DNA from 2 places in the Pandoraea sp. PE-S2R-1 genome. Region 2 is predicted to be linked to the other one. Evidence: predicted binding sites of a transcription regulator. Region 2 holds the regulator's gene; the other holds the start of a gene.
The links. The regulator sigma-54, encoded in region 2, starts transcription at its own class of promoters, with help from an activator protein. The targets are predictions, from matches to a motif close to TGGCANGNAANCTGCTTT.
Positions count from the first base shown of each region.

Region 1: a site for sigma-54 is predicted at 2,958-2,975, ahead of CDV44_RS25860 (acetyl-CoA acetyltransferase). Genes of this name have one in related genera too.

Region 1 is NZ_NGUR01000017.1:422,031-427,572, forward strand. It holds gene CDV44_RS25850 (TRAP transporter large permease subunit) at 1-1,309, opposite strand, end outside; gene CDV44_RS25855 (TRAP transporter substrate-binding protein) at 1,325-2,344, opposite strand; gene CDV44_RS25860 (acetyl-CoA acetyltransferase) at 3,014-4,180, shown strand; gene CDV44_RS25865 (acyl-CoA synthetase) at 4,216-5,542, shown strand, end outside.
Region 2 is NZ_NGUR01000015.1:522,016-527,557, forward strand. It holds gene lptC (LPS export ABC transporter periplasmic protein LptC) at 1-558, shown strand, start outside; gene lptA (lipopolysaccharide transport periplasmic protein LptA) at 555-1,271, shown strand; gene lptB (LPS export ABC transporter ATP-binding protein) at 1,315-2,067, shown strand; gene CDV44_RS19760 (RNA polymerase factor sigma-54) at 2,162-3,652, shown strand; gene hpf (ribosome hibernation-promoting factor, HPF/YfiA family) at 3,793-4,146, shown strand; gene ptsN (PTS IIA-like nitrogen regulatory protein PtsN) at 4,383-4,838, shown strand; gene hprK (HPr(Ser) kinase/phosphatase) at 4,902-5,542, shown strand, end outside.

The sequences.
Region 1 (5,542 bases), on a different contig from region 2:
TCGAGACCTCGGTGGCCGTGGCGGCACCTTCGATCACGGCCGTACGGATCAGGATCGGCAGGGCCAGCGCGGGCAGCGCGATGATGAACGTCTTGCCGATCACGCCCCACGGTGCACGGCGGGCCGCACTCGGTGCTTCCTTGCGCGAGCGGGTGAAGCACACCACCACGATGGCGAGCGTCGCGATCACGGCCGGCAGCAGGCCGCCGACGAAGAGCGCGGTAATCGACACACCGCACACCGCGCCAATGGTGATCAGCACGAGACTCGGCGGAATCGTCTCCGTCATCGCGCCCGTCGAGGACAGCAGCGCGACGAGGTCTTCCGGTTTCGAGCCACGGCGTTGCATTTCGGGGAACAGCGCCGGGGCAACAGCGGCCATGTCGGCAGCCTTCGAGCCCGAGATGCCCGAGACGAGGAACATCGCACCGAGCAGCACATATTGCAGGCCGCCGCGCACGTGACCGAGCAGCGATGCCATGAACTCGATCAGGCTGCGCGCCAGCCCGCTCATTTCGATCAGGGCACCGAGCAACACGAAAAGCGGCACCGACAGCAGAATCAGGCCCGACATGCCCTCGTCCATGCGGCTCACGACGATCTGCAACGGCGCATCCGTCACGAGCGCGAGATAGCCGAGCGTGGCCGTCCCGAACGCAAACGCGATCGGAATGCCGCCCGCCACACAAACGCCCACGATCAGCACGAAGAACACGAGCAGGTTGTAATTGCCCATCGCGATCAGCGCCGGGCGGCCGAGCCACAGTGCCGCACCGAGCGCAGCCACGACCAGCACCCCGAGTCCGAACTGGCGCATCGTGGAGCAGCGCGCCATGCGCGAGATCGCGGCGAGCAGCATGAGCGCCGCACCGACCGGCAGTGCCGCGGCACGCAGGCCATCGGGGATTTCGAGCGCGGGCGTCGTGATGTCCATCTGTTCGATGGCATGCGTGTACGCCGGCATGATGATGAGCGCCACGAACACGCAGACCGTGAGCGCGGCCATCGTCTGAAACCAGTCACGCCACGCCGCAGGAAGCTTGTTGACGATGGCGGACAGGCGCATGTGCTCACCGCGATCGAGCGCGATGACCGCGCCGAGCATCGATAGCCAGATGAACAGGATTTGCGCCAGTTCATCCGACCAGGTGAGCGGATTGTCGAACCCGTAGCGCGAGATTACGCCCGCGAGCAGGATGAGAGTCTCCGCCACGACCAGCAGCACGGCAACCGCCTCGGTGACTTTCATCACCGCGCGGTTGACGTGGCAGAAGAGGCGGGCGAGCGCGTGCGTGGGCTCGGCCGTCATCGTCAACGTTTCCATTTACGCGAGCTTCCCGGTGTACTTTTCGAGCATGGCCCAGGCTTCGTCGCCGAACTTCTTGTGCCATTCCGTGTAGAAGCCCGCTGCGCGCAGCTTGTCGCGGAACTGTTCGTTGTTCGGTGCGTTGAACACGAGACCCTTCTGCTTGAGTTCGACCATCACGCCGTCGTTGAGCTTCTTCACGTCGTCGCGCTGCACCAGTGCGGCGGCGTTCACGTTGGCGGTGATGATGTCCTGCAAGTCCTTCGGAATCTTGTCCCACTTCTGCTTGTTGGCGAGGAACCAGAAGCCGTCCCACATGTGGTTCGTCATCGACACGTACTTCTGCACTTCGTACAGCTTGGCGGTGGTGAGCAGGGCGAGCGGGTTTTCCTGCGCTTCGACGATCTTCGTTTGCAGCGCCGAATAGACTTCGGAGAAGTTGATCGACGTGGGCGACGAATCGAATGCGCGGAACATCGACGTCCACAGCGGGCTCGTCGGCACGCGGATCTTCAGGCCCTTGAGGTCAGCCGGTGAATTGATCGGGCGATTGCTCGTGGTGATCTGGCGATAACCGTTCTCCCAGATCTTGTCGAACGCGAAGACCGTGGTCTTGGCGATTTGCCCGCGCACGTGGGCACCGAGATCGCCGTCCATGGCGGCCCATACCTGACCGTAGTCCTTGAACGCGAAGCCCACGCCCGAGATCTGCGCCGACGGCACGAGCGTGCCGAGAATCAGCGGCGAGAGCGTGAAGAAGTCGATAGCGCCCGAGCGAATCTGACTCAGCATGTCGCTATCGGTGCCGAGCTGGTTGTTCGGGTAAATCTGGAAGTCCACGCGGCCTTTCGACTGCTCCGCGATCTTCTGCGCCATCTCCTTGGCGCGGATGTTCATCGGATGGCTGATCGGCAGGTTGTTGGCGAACTTCAGCGTGATTTCGGCGGCGTGCGCCTGCGTTTGATACAACCCCGTGGCGGCAGCGGCCGATGAGGCGGCCACGACTTTGATGAAGTGGCGACGATCCATAGTGCTCATACTGCATGTCTCCTTGATTTATAGGTTTGGTGACTGCGTCTGAAGCGGGACGGTGCAGGCGTGTTGCCCTGCAACCTTCCTGCCAACTCGGAACGCGGGCTCACAAGTGGCTTGGCTATCTTACGCAAATCGAATGCCAGTTCGACGCCCTGACGGGAAAACCCTTACGTTGTTAAACATCCACGCAATCTCAAGGCGATCTGAACGCGCCCGTGCAACGGCTTTTGTCTGATGGAACAGGCGGGTAGCGCGCTATGACAGGCTTGCCGGGGCACGGCGTCGACGGCGCACGGGCGTGCGACACCTGTCGCATGGCGCGGCGGCACGTGCGACAACTGTCTCGTGTGAATGTCGCCGCCGGTGAGACACCTGTCGCAGTTGGGCCGTCGACTGTCTCTTGTGGCGAGCCATGCTGCGCCACAGCAAATTCGTTTCATGCGCCACGCATTCGAATTCACTTGATGCGCTTAGGAGTCCCGCTTTACGCTTACGTCAATTGCGCGCACGCCATAAGCGTGTGTCCGGACGGCGGGGCGAATCTTCTGCGAATCTCCTCACGGTCTTGCCGCGCAATCGGCGTTCGATGCCGTGGCGATCATGAACCGCGAGAATCTGGCATCGAAATTGCTCACCGGAGTCTGGATCACCCCAATTTTCCGGAGAAACTTCATGGTTGCTGCATGCCTTACCGGCTGGGCCCACTCCCAGTTCGGCAAACTCGATAACGTCGACGCCGAAGTTCTGCTGGCCCAAGTCGCGCAAGCCGCGCTCGATGATGCGGGCCTCGCGCCCGAGCAGATCGATTCGATTCATGTCGGCACTTTCAATGGCGGTTTCCTGTATCAGGACTTCCCGTCGTCGCTCGTCTTCAACAACATTCCCGGCCTGCGTTTCAAACCCGCGACGCGTTACGAAAACGCTTGCGCGACGGGTTCGGCTGCCGTGCACGGCGGGCTGCAATCGATCGAAGCCGGCAAGGCCACGCACGTGCTCGTGATCGGTTTCGAGAAGATGACCGAGCTCGCCACGCCGCAGGTCGGCGAAGTGCTGCTCAAGTGTTCCTATGCGCGTGAAGAAGCCGGTATTCCGGGCGGTTTCGCCGGGGTGTTCGGCACCATTGCGCAGCAGTACTTCGATCGCTATGGCGACCAGTCCGACGCGCTCGCGCGCATCGCGGCGAAGAACCATCGCAACGGCACGGACAATCCGTACGCTCACATGCGTCGCGACTTCGGCTACGACTTCTGCCGCAACGTCTCCGACAAGAACCCGTTTGTCGCCGGCCCGCTCAAGCGCACCGACTGCTCGATGGTCTCCGATGGTGCTGCGGCACTGGTGATCTCGAAGGCCGACGTTGCCCGCACCATGCCGAAGGCCGTGGGCTTCCGGGCGGCCGTGCAGGTCAACGACTACCTGCCGCTGTCGCGCCGCGACGCGCTCGCGTTCGAAGGCGGCCAGCATGCGTGGCGTCAGGCGCTCGGCGTGGCAGGCGTGTCGCTCAAGGACCTGTCGCTGGTCGAGACGCACGACTGCTTCACCATCGCCGAACTGATCGAATACGAAGCCATGGGTCTGGCCAAGCCGGGTCAGGGTGCCAATGTCGTCGCGGAAGGGCTGACGGAAAAAGACGGCCTGCTGCCGGTCAACCCGTCGGGCGGCCTGAAGTCCAAGGGACATCCGGTCGGTGCCACGGGCGTCTCGATGCACGTGATGGCGGCGATGCAGCTCACCGGCACGGCGGGCGGGATGCAGATTCCCAATGCCAAACTCGCGGGCGTGTTCAACATGGGCGGCGCAGCCGTGGCCAACTACGTGAGCATTCTCGAAGCGCGCTGATCGGCACGCGGCCCGGGGCCTGCTATTGGACGCCTGTGCACACCGATGCAGGCCGGGCAAAGAAGACTAAGAGGAAAGCAGAGGAGACGAGCAAGATGCTCAAGAAGGTCATGAATCTCGGCCGCCTGTTGGCCGACGTTGCCCGGCGCCATCCGGACGAGGCGGGGTTGATCATCGGCGACAAGGTGACGACCTGGGGCGAGATCGACGCGCGCGTGAATGCCGCCGTCGATGCGCTGCGCAAGCTCGGTGTGGGCAAGGGCGACAAGCTGCTCGTGCATTCGCGCAACAACCTGCCGATCTTCGAGAGTGCGTGGATCGCGTTCAAGCTTGGCGCGATCTGGGTGCCCACGAACTTCCGTATCACCGCACCTGAAGCCGCCTATCTCGGGCAGTCGAGCGAGGCGTGCGTGATGATCTACGACGCGGGCTTCGAAGGCCATGTCGACGCGGTGAGAGCCGCTTCACCCGCGCTGCGCCACGTGATCGCACTGGGCACGCCGCGCGCTGGCGAGCTGCACTACGAGACGCTGGTCGCCGAGCACATGGGCGCGCCCGAGTTCGAAGAAGAAGTCGAGTACGAAGACCCGCTGTGGTTCTTCTACACATCGGGCACGACCGGGCATCCGAAAGCGGGGGTACTTTCGCACGGGCAGATGGCATTCGTCGTCACCAACCATCTGGCGGACCTGATGCCCGGTATCACGTATCGCAGCCGCTCGATGGTCGTCGCGCCGCTTTCGCACGGTGCGGGCATTCACGCCATCGTCAACACGGCGCGCGGTGCGGCCAGTGTGCTGCTGCCGGGCGAGAAGATGGACGCGGCGCAGGTCTGGCAGGCGGTCGAGCGTCACCGGATCGACAACATGTTCACCGTGCCGACCATCGTGAAGATGCTGGTCGAAGACCCGTCCGTGGACGAATACGATCACAGCGCGTTGCGCTTCGTGATCTACGCGGGGGCGCCGATGTATCGCGCCGATCAGAAATACGCGCTACAAAAGCTGGGCCGCGTGCTCGTGCAGTACTACGGTCTCGGCGAAGTGACGGGCAACATCACCGTGCTGCCGCCGTGGTTGCATGGCGATGACGACGACGCGCCCGATGCGCGCGTGGGCACGTGCGGTTTGCCGCGCACGGGCATGGAGGTGGCGATTCTCGACGAGCACGGCATGCGTCAGCCGCCGTTCGGTTCCGGCGAGATTTGCGTGCGTGGCCCGGCCGTGTTCATGGGGTATCACAACAACCCCGATGCCAACGCCAAGGCGTTCAAGAACGACTGGTTCCACACCGGCGATCTTGGCCATGTCGATTCACAGGGGTTCCTGTACATCACGGGGCGCGCGTCGGATATGTACATCT
Region 2 (5,542 bases):
AAACACATCCCCGATTACTACGCCGACAACATGGTGATCTCCATGCTGTCGCCGACCGGCCTCACGCAGTATCGCGTCAACGCCGTGCACATGACGCACTACGAGGACGACGCCACGACCGCCATGACGCTCCCGGCCGTGCGCGCCTTCACGCCCGATTCGCCGGAAGTGACGGCCACCAGCAAGCGCGGCACGCTCAACGCCGATATGTCGGTGGTGGATCTGTACGACGATGCCGTCGTGGTCCGCCAGGCGGGGCCGCGCGACCCTGAAATGCGCGCGCTGTCCGAGCACTTTCAGGTGCTCGTGAACGAAGACATCGTGCGCACGGAACTGCCGGTGGTGTTGTATCGCGGCCAGTCCGTGATGTACGGCGACGGCATGATTTTCAATAACATCTCCCGGGCCGTACAATTGCTCGGCAATGTGCATGGCACAATCCAGCCGGCCGAGCTCGGCAACAAGCCGCCGGCCCAGCCCGCCGCAACAACGGGCGCTCCGGCAGCCACTGCCCCGAGCGCGCCACCCAAGACAACACAGGGCCCCAAGACCCCATGACCGATCGCCCTTACCTGCGACCCGCTTCGTATCAACCGCTTGACGGCATCCGCCGCTCGTTGCGCGCTCTGGCCGCCGCCTTCGCGGTGCTCGGCGCGCTGGCGTCGCCGCTCGCCCATGCCGAGCATGCCGACCGCGACAAGCCGCTCAACATCGAAGCGGATCACATGAGCTATGACGACCTCAAGCAGGTCAACATCTTCACCGGCAACGTGACGATGACCAAGGGGACCATTCTCCTCAAGGCCGATCGCGTCGAAGTGACTCAGGATCCGGAGGGCTATCAGTACGCCACCGCCTATTACAAGCCGGGCGGTCCGCTCGCGTACATGCGTCAGAAACGCGACGGTCTGGACGAGTACATCGACGGCTGGGGCCAGACGATCTACTACAACGGCAAGACCGAAGTCGCCACGTTGACCACGCAGGCCACGCTCAAGCGTCTGGCCGGCGGTACGAAGGTGCTCGACGAGATTCACGGCAGCGTGATCACGTACGATACGTACAACGAGGTGTACACCGCCAATAGCGGCGCCGATCAGGTCAATTCGAACAATCCGAATGGCCGCGTGCGTGCGACGCTCGCGCCTCGCAATGCCACGGGCGCTAACCAAGCGCAGCCCGGCGGCGCGAGCAAGCCTGCCGCCGCAGCGCCCAAGGGCGATCTGCCGGCACTGGCTCCTTCCAAACGCCTAGAGAATCCGCGTGAGTAATCCCGACCAAAGCAACGCTTCCAGCATCAATCAGGGCGCCGGCATGGTCGGCAAGCCCAGCGCGCTCGTCGTGCGCTCGCTCAAGAAACAATACGGTGCCCGCACCGTCGTCAAGGACGTCTCGCTCGACGTGAAAAGCGGCGAAGTCGTGGGGCTGCTCGGGCCCAATGGCGCCGGCAAGACCACGTCGTTCTACATGATCGTGGGGCTGGTGCCGGCCGACGACGGCGAGATTCAGCTGGATGGCAACCTGATCAGCGAACTGCCGATTCACGAACGCGCGCGCATGGGTGTTTCGTATCTGCCGCAGGAAGCGTCGGTGTTCCGCAAGCTCACGGTCGAAGACAATATTCGCGCCGTGCTCGAATTGCAGGTCGATGCGCAGGGCAAACCGCTCAAGCGCGATGAAATCGAGCGCCGCATCGAGTCGTTGCTCGACGAGTTGCAAGTGGCGCATCTGCGCGAGAACCCGGCCATGTCGCTCTCGGGCGGCGAGCGCCGTCGCGTGGAAATTGCCCGCGCACTGGCCACCCAGCCGCGCTTCATCCTGCTTGATGAACCGTTCGCGGGTGTGGATCCGATCGCGGTGCTGGAAATTCAGCGCATCGTGCGCTTCCTGAAAGACCGAGGTATCGGTGTCCTGATTACCGACCACAACGTGCGCGAAACGCTCGGTATCTGCGATCACGCGTACATCATCAGCGAAGGCTCGGTGCTCGCCGCCGGCACGCCTGACCAGATCGTTGCCGACGAAAGCGTCCGGCGCGTTTATCTGGGCGAAAATTTCCGGATGTAAAGCTAATTTTTCGCATGTAAACCCTGCCTCCGATAGCGAGGCAGGCCGGTTTCGCTGACGTGACAAAGCCTCTACAATGAAGGCGAGAAACGTTATGAAACCGACCCTCCAACTCCGCACCTCGCAGCACCTGACCCTCACCCCCCAGTTGCAACAATCGATCCGGTTGCTGCAACTGTCGACGCTCGAACTTCAACAAGAAGTCGAGCATGCCCTCACCCAGAACCCGATGCTCGAGCGCGAAGACGATTGGCTCGCCGGGTCCGTGCGCGTCGGCACCGACGGCTCGCTTCGCAATGAACGCACGACATCGGTCAGCAGCACGAACGACGCGCCGTCCGAGGGTAACGGTCACGACGAGGCACGCGAGCTCGATGGCGAAGCGCGTTTCGACGATAACGGCCAGGACAGCGGCAGTGACTGGAGCCTGAACGACTTCGCCCGCACGGGCAATGCCACCGACGACGACGACAACAACTCGCGCCCGCAACTGCACGTCGATCATCCGAATCTGCGTGAACACCTGCTGGCCCAGTTGCGCGTGACCAAGGCCGCGCCGCGCGATCGCGCGCTGGTGGAGTTTTTAATCGAGTCGCTCGACGAAGACGGTTATCTGGGCACGACGCTCGATGAAATTCAGGCGGAAGTGGCCGAAGAACTGTCGCTCGAGGCCGAAGAGATCAATGCCGCGCTGGCGCTGCTGCAAAGCTTCGACCCGGCCGGCGTCGGTGCACGCACCCCGTCCGAGTGCCTGCGGCTGCAATTGCAGCGGCTGCCTGCGAGCCCGGTGCGCACGATTTCGCTGCGTATCGTCTCCGATCACCTGGAACTGCTCGCCGCACGTGACTACACGCGGCTGCGTCGCGTGCTTGGCGTGGGCGAAGACAGCCTGCGCGCCGCGCATCAACTCATTCGCTCGCTCGACCCGTTTCCGGGGGCCGCGTACGGCACGCCGCAGGCCGACTACGTCATTCCCGACGTCCTCGTGCGCCGGCAGGGCAGCGGCTGGACGGCGGAGCTCAATCCCGAAGTGATGCCGCGTCTGCGCATCAACGAAATGTATGCACGAATTCTGCGAAATAATCGCAACGATCCGGGCACCGGGAACCTCCAACAGCAATTGCAGGAAGCGCGCTGGCTGATCAAGAACATTCAGCAGCGTTTCGACACGATCCTGCGGGTCGCGCAGGCCATTGTCGAGCGTCAAAAGAACTTCTTTTCCCACGGCGAAATCGGTATGCGCCCCTTGGTTTTGCGCGAGATTGCTGATACGCTGGGTTTACACGAATCCACGATTTCGCGGGTGACAACCAGTAAGTACATGCTCACTCCATTCGGAACTTTCGAGCTCAAGTACTTCTTTGGTTCGCACGTCGCGACGGAAGCCGGAGGGGCCGCGTCATCCACGGCCATCCGTGCCCTCATCAAGCAACTGATAGGAGCCGAAGACCCGCAGAGCCCCCTTTCCGACAGCCGTATCGCGGAACTGCTGGCAGAGCAGGGTTTCGTGGTGGCGCGACGCACTGTCGCGAAATACCGCGAAGCCATGCGAATTCCCGCAGTCAACTTGCGCAAATCTTTGTAGGACAGTCCTGGTGAGCCGTGTTGGCCTGCTGGGGCATAACGCCGCAGTGCGACATTGCGTCACATGAATGGCTCGCACTCCCGCTAGCCCGTCATTTGTGACGTGGCCTGCACTTCGGCATTTCAGCAAGGAGAGCAGCTATGAATCTGAAGATCAGTGGACACCATCTCGAACTCACGCCTTCGCTGCGCGAATTTGTGACTAACAAGCTTGACCGCGTGTTGCGCCATTTCGATCAAGTGATGGGCGCCGAGGTGATCCTCTCTGTCGACAAGACCAAGGAGAAAACCGGACGCCAGGTAGCCAGCATTACGGTGTTTCTCAAGGGTAAGGAGATTTTCGTCGAGAAGTGTGACGAAGATATGTACGCCGCCATCGACAAGCTGATCGATATGCTCGACCGCAAGGTAATCCAGTTCAAGGACAAGGTTCAGGACCACGGTCGCGAGGCCATCAAGCATCAGCAGCCGCCCGAGCAGGAACCGCTGCAATGAGTGCTGACTGGCGTGGTAGTCGCGTCGACTGACACTGACGAAAGCCCGCGCGGAACCTCGCGCCTGCAATTGCGTCTGTCATAGTCTGGCATCACCCACCGCGGGGCCGTTGAACGGCCCCTTTTATATGGCTTGGCGCATTTCTGGGGAATGGCGCGGGGGTCAGCGGCAGGTGGTCTATAATGCGAGGTCAATCGGGGGTTGGAGGGCGACTACGCGTTCGCCCGCATTACAAGATGAACCGTTTAGTCAAACTCTTACCTGCGTCCAACATCCTGCTTGGACTCTCCGTCACCAGCAAGAAGCGCGTCTTCGAGCAAGCCGGGCTCCTATTCGAGAGCAATGCCGGGCTCACTCGCGCTGTCATCACCGACAATCTCTTCGCGCGCGAGCGACTCGGCTCGACCGGACTCGGTGAAGGCGTGGCGATTCCGCATGGTCGAATCAAGGGCCTGAAGCATCCAATGGCGGCGTTCGTGCGCCTGGAAGCGCCGATCCCCTTCGAAGCCCCTGACGGCCAGCCGGTGTCCCTGCTGTTTTTCCTTCTGGTGCCCGAACAAGCCACCCAGCAACATCTCGAAATCCTGTCCGAAATCGCACAATTGCTTTCGGACCGATCGATGCGCGAGACGTTGTCGAATGCACCAAGCGCCGAAGACATTCATACGGCACTCGCGAACTGGCAGCCCTGAGCCCACACGCCAGACAAGCCCCGTAGCGTAGACCCCACACCCCCAACCGAACGAGGCGACGCGGTGGAACTGACCGGCATCAACGCGCAAAGCATTTTCGACGACAACGCCGCCACGCTGCGGCTGTCGTGGCTGACCGGCCATGAGGGGTGGGAGCGCGGCTTCACGCCGGAGAGCGTGGCCACCGCCACATCGAGCGCCGACCTTGTCGGTCACTTGAACCTCATCCACCCGAACCGTATTCAGGTGCTCGGCGAAGCCGAACTGCGCTACTACCAGCGCCTGACGGAAGAAAACCGCAAGCGTCATATGGGCGAGGTGATTGCGCTGGAGCCGCCGTTCCTCGTGGTCGCCGACGGCCTCGAAGCCCCGCCCGACCTCGTATTGCGCTGCACACGCTCGTCCACCCCGCTGTTCACCACCCCGCTCTCGACCGCTTCGGTCATCGATAGCCTGCGCCTGTACATTTCGCGTGTGTTCGCACCGCGTTGCACGATGCACGGCGTTTTTATCGACATTCTGGGCATGGGCGTGCTGCTGACGGGCGATTCGGGTCTTGGCAAGAGCGAGCTCGGTCTGGAACTGATCAGCCGTGGACACGGACTGGTCGCCGACGATGCCGTCGATTTCGTGCGTCTTGGACCCGATTTCGTCGAAGGCCGCTGTCCGCCGCTGTTGCAGAACCTGCTGGAAGTGCGCGGCCT